2 regions of the Rhizobium sp. ZW T2_16 genome follow, and region 1 is predicted to be linked to the other one. Evidence: riboswitches for the same ligand, from Rfam matches in the RefSeq annotation. Region 1 holds a riboswitch; the other holds the start of a gene.
What was found. A riboswitch is a leader RNA that binds a small molecule or an ion and turns the genes downstream of it on or off. The one in region 1 is predicted to bind S-adenosylmethionine.
Positions count from the first base shown of each region.

Region 2: linked by a shared signal. The riboswitch ahead of metA (homoserine O-succinyltransferase) and the one ahead of ACI3K0_RS10730 (O-succinylhomoserine sulfhydrylase) in region 1 are both predicted to bind S-adenosylmethionine.

Region 1 is NZ_JBJDRG010000003.1:166,216-169,623, reverse strand. It holds gene apaG (Co2+/Mg2+ efflux protein ApaG) at 1-277, opposite strand, end outside; gene ACI3K0_RS10730 (O-succinylhomoserine sulfhydrylase) at 497-1,675, opposite strand; SAM riboswitch at 1,723-1,800, opposite strand; gene ACI3K0_RS10725 (2'-deoxycytidine 5'-triphosphate deaminase) at 1,878-2,969, shown strand; tRNA gene ACI3K0_RS10720 (tRNA-Gly) at 3,090-3,163, shown strand; gene ACI3K0_RS10715 (KTSC domain-containing protein) at 3,380-3,408, opposite strand, start outside.
Region 2 is NZ_JBJDRG010000007.1:2,014-5,421, forward strand. It holds gene ACI3K0_RS17740 (ABC-F family ATP-binding cassette domain-containing protein) at 1-1,015, opposite strand, end outside; gene ACI3K0_RS17745 (thiamine diphosphokinase) at 1,025-1,681, opposite strand; SAM riboswitch at 1,805-1,882, shown strand; gene metA (homoserine O-succinyltransferase) at 1,945-2,865, shown strand; gene ACI3K0_RS17755 (aldose epimerase family protein) at 2,984-3,408, shown strand, end outside.

The sequences.
Region 1 (3,408 bases):
GCGTGTCCAGTGGGCAGCCCGATGAATATTCATAGCTGTCGCCCGGCTGCAGGCGCGGCTGTTCTCCGACGACGCCAAGCCCGTCCACTTCGTCGACCAGACCGTTCTGGTCGGTAATATGCCAGTAGCGGTGAACCAGCTTTACCGTATGGATCGAGTGGTTCTCGATAACAATGCGATAGCCCCAGACATAGCGGCTCTCTTCCGGACTGGACTGCTCCTCCAGATAGAACGGCTCGACGGCAACTTCTATGTCTCTTGTCCGGGCGCGATACATGGACAAATACCTCAAAACTACAGCGCCGGATATCGTTTCTTGCACGTCAACCACGCCGTAGAACATGGAATCTACATCCCCGCATATCGTACACACGGCATCGAACGTCAAGAAAACTCGCGGTTTACGCGAGAAACTGTGATCTGTTCTTGGAATTAGGGATAACTGATAGGGTGAATCCGAAAACCGGATTCACCATATCGACGGGCCGAAAAGACCTCAGATAGAAGCCAGAGCCTTGGCAAAATCTTCAAGCAGATCTTCGCCGTCCTCGATGCCGGCCGAGAAGCGCACGGTGCCGGGCGAAATGCCAAGCTCTGCACGCGCCTCGTCGGTGAGGTTCTTGTGCGTCGTTGTTGCTGGATGCGTGATCAGGCTGCGGGTGTCGCCGAGATTGTTGGAGATCGTTACCACGTCCAGCGCGTTCTGCAGCTTGAAGGCAGCTTCCTTGCCGCCCTTCAGCTCGAAGCAGACCAGCGTCGATCCGCCGCTCATCTGCTTGGCGATGATGTCGGCCTGCGGATGGTCCTTGCGGCCCGGATAGATGACCTTGGCGACATGCTTGTGCTCTGCCAGGAAGTCGGCGATCTGCGAGGCGTTGTCCGTCTGCGCCTTGACTCGGATCGGTAGCGTCTCAAGTCCCTTGATCAGCGTCCAGGCGGTAAACGGCGACATGGCCGGACCCGTGTGGCGATAATAATCCTGCAGATGCTCGTCCACCCATTCCTTGTCGGAAAGGATCACGCCGGCAAGGCTGCGGCCCTGGCCGTCGATATGCTTGGTGGCCGAATAGACGACGATGTGGGCGCCGAGTTCCAGCGGCTTCTGGAAAAGCGGCGTGGCGAACACGTTGTCGACCACCACCTTTGCGCCGATCTGGTTGGCAAGCTTTGCCACGCCGGCAATGTCGACGATCTCGAGCGTCGGGTTGGTCGGGCTTTCGAGGAAGAACACCTTGGTATTCTTCTGGATCGCTTTCTCCCAATTGGCGAGATCGCGGCCGTCGATGAGCGTGCATTCGATGCCGTAGCGCGGTGCGAGCGTCTCGACCACCCAACGGCATGAGCCGAACAGCGCGCGGGCTGCAACGATATGATCGCCGGCCTTCAGCTGGCAGAGCAGGGCGGCGGAAACGGCGGCCATGCCGGATGCCGTGGCGCGGGCTTCTTCCGCACCTTCCAGCGCACACATGCGCTTTTCAAACATGTCATTGGTCGGGCTGCCGTAGCGGGCGTAAATGTAACCTTCGGTCTCGCCCTTGAAGCGCGCTTCCGCGGCTTCCGAACTGTCGTAGGCAAAGCCCTGGGTGAGATAGATCGCTTCAGACATTTCGCCATATTGCGAACGCAGCGTACCGCCGTGGACGAGTGTAGTTGCCGGGCGCCATTTGTTTGTCATGCTAGTCCTCAATCCAAAACAAAAAAAACCGGCCGCGAAAGCAGACCGGTTTTAGCAACCCGGTCTTTTTAGCCACTTGTTTAACGTGGCTGCAAGCCGACCGGCAAATCACCACGGGATAAAGCTGGCTTACGCCTCGCATTCGCTTGCGTCAATGCCCTGCATTTGGTTTTGTCACCGCCAAATTTTGAAAGAAACGATCATGGCTCGCGACACGGGAATTCTGGCGGACCGCGCAATTGCGGCGCTCTTCGAAACGGGACGGCTGTTCTCCGAACGGGATCTCGACCGCGATCAGATTCAGCCGGCCAGCTTGGACCTTCGTCTGGGTGCCAAGGCATTTCGCGTGCGCGCCTCCTTCATGCCAGGTCCAAACAGCCTCGTTTCCGATAAGCTCGACCGGTTGAAGCTGCATGTTGTCGATCTGTCGGAGGGCGCGGTTCTGGAAACCGGCTGCGTCTATATCGTGCCGCTGATGGAAAGCCTCGATCTGCCGGCAAATATGTCGGCGTCGGCAAATCCGAAATCCTCGACCGGCCGTCTCGATATCTTCACCCGCGTCATCACTGATCATGCGCAGGAGTTCGACAAGATCCCGGTCGGTTACCGCGGCCCGCTCTATCTCGAAATCTCGCCGCGCACTTTCCCGATCGTCGCCCGACAGGGTTCGCGCCTGTCGCAAATCCGCTTCCGCATCGGCAATGCCCTCCTGTCGGAACCTGAACTCTTGCATCTGCACGAGACCGAAACGCTGGTCGCATCCTCGATGCCGAACGTGTCCGGCGGCGGTATCGCGCTGTCGATCGATCTCAAGGGTGATGCGAATGGCCTGATCGGTTATCGTGGCAAGCATCACACGGCCGTAGTCGATGTCGACAAGAAGGCCCAGCACGATGTTTTCGATTTCTGGGAGCCGCTCTACAGCCGCGGCCGCAACGAGCTGATCCTCGATCCGGATGAGTTCTACATCCTCGTCTCCCGCGAGGCCGTGCATGTGCCGCCGCTTTATGCCGCCGAAATGACCCCTTTCGATCCGCTGGTCGGCGAATTCCGTGTCCATTATGCCGGCTTCTTCGATCCGGGCTTCGGACACGAAGCCGCAGGCGGACGAGGCAGCCGCGCCGTCCTGGAGGTCCGCAGCCACGAGGTGCCCTTCATCCTCGAAGACAGCCAGATTGTCGGACGCCTCGTCTACGAGCATATGCTGCAGGCTCCGGAAGGCCTTTACGGCTCGGGCCTCGGCTCGAACTATCAGGCTCAGGGCCTGAAACTGTCGAAACATTTCCGCGGCTGAGCATCACGCTCGATCCCGGTTGGGCGTTTCGAACCGTATCTGCCCGACCAATCCCGATGCCGCAGACAACCCAGCCGGCCTTGACAGCCGCGATCCGTTGTTGGAAACCTGCACGCGCAAGCGGGTGTAGCTCAATGGTAGAGCAGCAGCTTCCCAAGCTGAATACGAGGGTTCGATTCCCTTCACCCGCTCCAGCCACCTTTCCCGCCAAGGCCAAAGCTGCCTATACCCCTGATGATGAGCCTCCCGGCATAAGACGTCTTTGAAGCCGTATCTTCGGCTTGGGTGAGATGGTTCGTTCTGCTGGCGCAGCCCAATAAGAAGGCCAGTCAACGCGCTTCCGGCAAAGGTCGACTGTCACGAACTTTCACTGATCCACCCGGCAAGCCTGAGGCGGAGCCAACGATTATTCATGGCGTCGGATAGCGGTTGCGGATCG
Region 2 (3,408 bases), on a different contig from region 1:
TCCAGCCGCTGTCAGGCTCCAGCTGGCCGGTCAACATCTTCAGAAGTGTCGTCTTGCCGGCGCCGTTCGGGCCGACGAGACCGATACGGTCGCCGCGATGGACGCGGATCGAGAAGGGCGCCACGATCGTGCGCTCCTCGTAAGCCTTGGTGATGTTTTCGGCTTCGACAACCAGCTTGCCGGACTCGCGACCCTCGGCAACCGAGGCCTGAACGCTGCCCTGCGGTCCGTTATGGCCGCGATAGCTCGCGCGCATGGCCTGCAATTCGCCAACACGGCGCATGTTGCGCTTGCGTCGTGCGGTGACGCCGTAGCGCATCCAGTGCTCTTCGCGCTCGATCGCCTTGCCGAGCTTGTGCTGTTCGATCTCTTCCTCTTCGAGAACCTGATCGCGCCAGGCTTCGAAATGGCCGAAACCTCGGGAAAGCCGGCGGGCGGTGCCGCGATCGATCCAGACCGTTGCATTCGAGACTTTTTCGAGGAAACGACGGTCGTGGCTGATGACCACAAGCGCGCTGCGCGTCTTGCGCAACTCGTCTTCCAGCCATTCGATGGTGGGCAGGTCGAGATGGTTGGTCGGCTCGTCGAGCAGAAGGATATCGGGTTCCGGCGCCATGACGCGGGCAAGTGCTGCGCGGCGCGCTTCGCCGCCGGACAGCCGGTTCGGATCTTCCTCGCCGGTCAGGCCCAGATGTTCGAGCAGATAGGTGACACGATAGGGATCGTCGCCCGGACCGAGGCCCGCTTCGGCATAGGCCTGCACGGTCGAATACCCGGCGAAATCGGGAGCCTGTTCGAGATAACGGATCGTCGCAGATGGATGACGGAAAACTTCGCCCGACTGCGCCTCGACCATGCCGGCCGCGATCTTCATAAGTGTCGACTTACCCGAGCCGTTACGGCCGACGAGGCAGATGCGGTCACCCGGTTCCACCTGCAGGCCTGCGCCGTTCAGCAGCGGCGCGCCGCCGAAGCTCAGGAAGATATCGTCAAGCTTGAGAATGGGAGGTGCCATGAGGACCGTTTATGCTCCGGAAAAATCGTGGGGACGGGCAAGGATCATCGCCTTGCCGCTCTTTAGATGGAATTCGACCGGCCCTTCCGCAACATTCGAAATCGTGCGGGATGAACCGAAAGGCAGCGAGAAATCCTTCAAGGGATATCTTGCGCCCAAAATGTCGAGGCCCGACAGGGCGGAAAAGCCGAGGACGGAAAACAGCGCGTCCTTGGGGAGGTCGATCGCTTTTTTGCCCGGCAGAAAGGGAATGGCCTCTTCATCACCCGAGGCGAGAAGTATGTCGAAGCCGCGTTCGGCAAGGCTCATGGCAAGCAGAAGATGCTGCAGCGCGTGGTCGGAACGCTCGCCGCCAAGTGCGCCGATCAGGATCAGACGCTTTGCGCCGCGTTCGATCGCCTCGGCCGTGGCAATCTCGCCATCGGTCTCGTTCTTGGCCAGTGGATAAGTCTTTCGCTCCACCTCGGGAAAACGGGCGATCAGGTCTTCGTCGGAAGAGTCGAAGTCGCCGACCCAGAGTTCCGGTATCACACGAAGCCCGGCCGCGTGGCGCATGCCACTATCTGCGGCAATCACACGGCTTCCCGCGATCGCGTTTCTTACGCGATCGGTGACGACAAGATTGCCGCCGAGCAGGATTGTGAAGGTCGAATTGGCCATGGGCATTGCCCATAGCGCAAAGGGTAGCGGAAGGGAAACAGTGCATATGCCTATTTCAGTCGCGCCATGGTGGCGTCAGGTCAAATTTGCTCCCATTGACGGAGGCTCCCGCAAGGATTATCTGATAAACCGAACTTCCGTGGTGATTTGGCCGGCCGGCTTGCAGCCACGTTAAAAAAGTCGCTAAAGGGCCGCGAGAAGTTAGACTTCACTTCCCACGGGCCGGTTGCGATTTTTCGTTGCCGGCTTTTTGTTTGTGGGGCCTTACTATGCCGATCAAGATTCCCGATACGCTTCCAGCGTTTACCACCCTCGTTTCCGAGGGCGTGCGCGTCATGACCGAAACGGTCGCCGTGCGCCAGGACATTCGTCCGCTGCAGATCGGGCTTCTCAACCTCATGCCGAACAAGATCAAGACCGAGGTGCAGATGGCGCGCTTAGTCGGCGCTTCGCCGCTGCAGGTGGAGTTTTCGCTGATAAGGCTCGGCACGCACAAGGCGAAGAATACGTCCGAGGAACATCTGCTCTCCTTCTATCACACCTGGGAAGAGGTGAAGGACCGCAAGTTCGACGGGTTCATCATCACCGGCGCGCCGGTGGAGCAGATGGACTACGAGGATGTGAGCTATTGGGACGAGATGCGCCAGATCTTTGACTGGACGACGACCAATGTGCATTCGACGATGAATGTCTGCTGGGGCGCGATGGCGGCGATCTACCATTTTCACGACGTGCCGAAACATGCACTCACTGAAAAGGCTTTCGGCGTTTACCGTCACCGCAATCTTGCGCCGGCCTCGGTTTATCTCAACGGCTTTTCCGATGATTTCCAGGTGCCGGTGTCACGTTGGACAGAGGTGCGTCGCGAGGATGTCGAGAAGAAGTCCGATCTGGAAATCCTGATGGAATCCGACGAGATGGGCCTTTGCCTCGTGCATGAGAAGAAGGGTAACCGTCTCTACATGTTCAACCACGTCGAATATGATTCCACCTCGCTGGCGGACGAATATTTTCGCGACGTGAATGCCGGTATCCCGATCAAGATGCCGCATGACTATTTTCCGCATAACGACGATACGCTGACGCCGCAGAACCGGTGGCGCAGTCATGCGCATCTTCTGTTCGGAAACTGGATCAACGAGATGTACCAGACGACCCATTACGACATGGACAAGATTGGCACCGAATAGGCGCTTGGTGTGGCTTCTGGGGCGGCGTCGGGAAAAGACGCCGCGCGTCGCCGTTTCCCATTGCGGGACCTTGCCAAATCGCGCAGTTTGCCGCCGATAAAAACGGCGGAGGAAACTCATGGCAGGGCAGGCATTCGAGGTGTTCGGCACCACGCAGGACGGGGAGCCCGTCTATCGTGTCCAGATCAGCGGCGGCGGGCTGACAGCCAATGTGATGACCTGGGGTGCGGTCATTCAGGACCTGCGCCTTGAAGGGCATGATGCGCCTTTGGTGCTCGGTTTCGACGATTTTGCCTCCTATCCGGCCTATTCACCCTATTTCGGTGCCACGCCCGGCCGTTGCGCCAACCGGATCGGCGATGGAAAATTCTCGATCGATGGCCGCGATTACCAGCTCGAACTGAACGAGCGCGGTGTCACGCATCTGCATGGCGGCTCGGACGGCATGGGAAAGCGCAACTGGATGATTGTCGAACATCAGTCCGACAGGGTGGTGCTTTCGATTACCGATGCCGATGGGCGCGCGGGTTATCCCGGCAATTG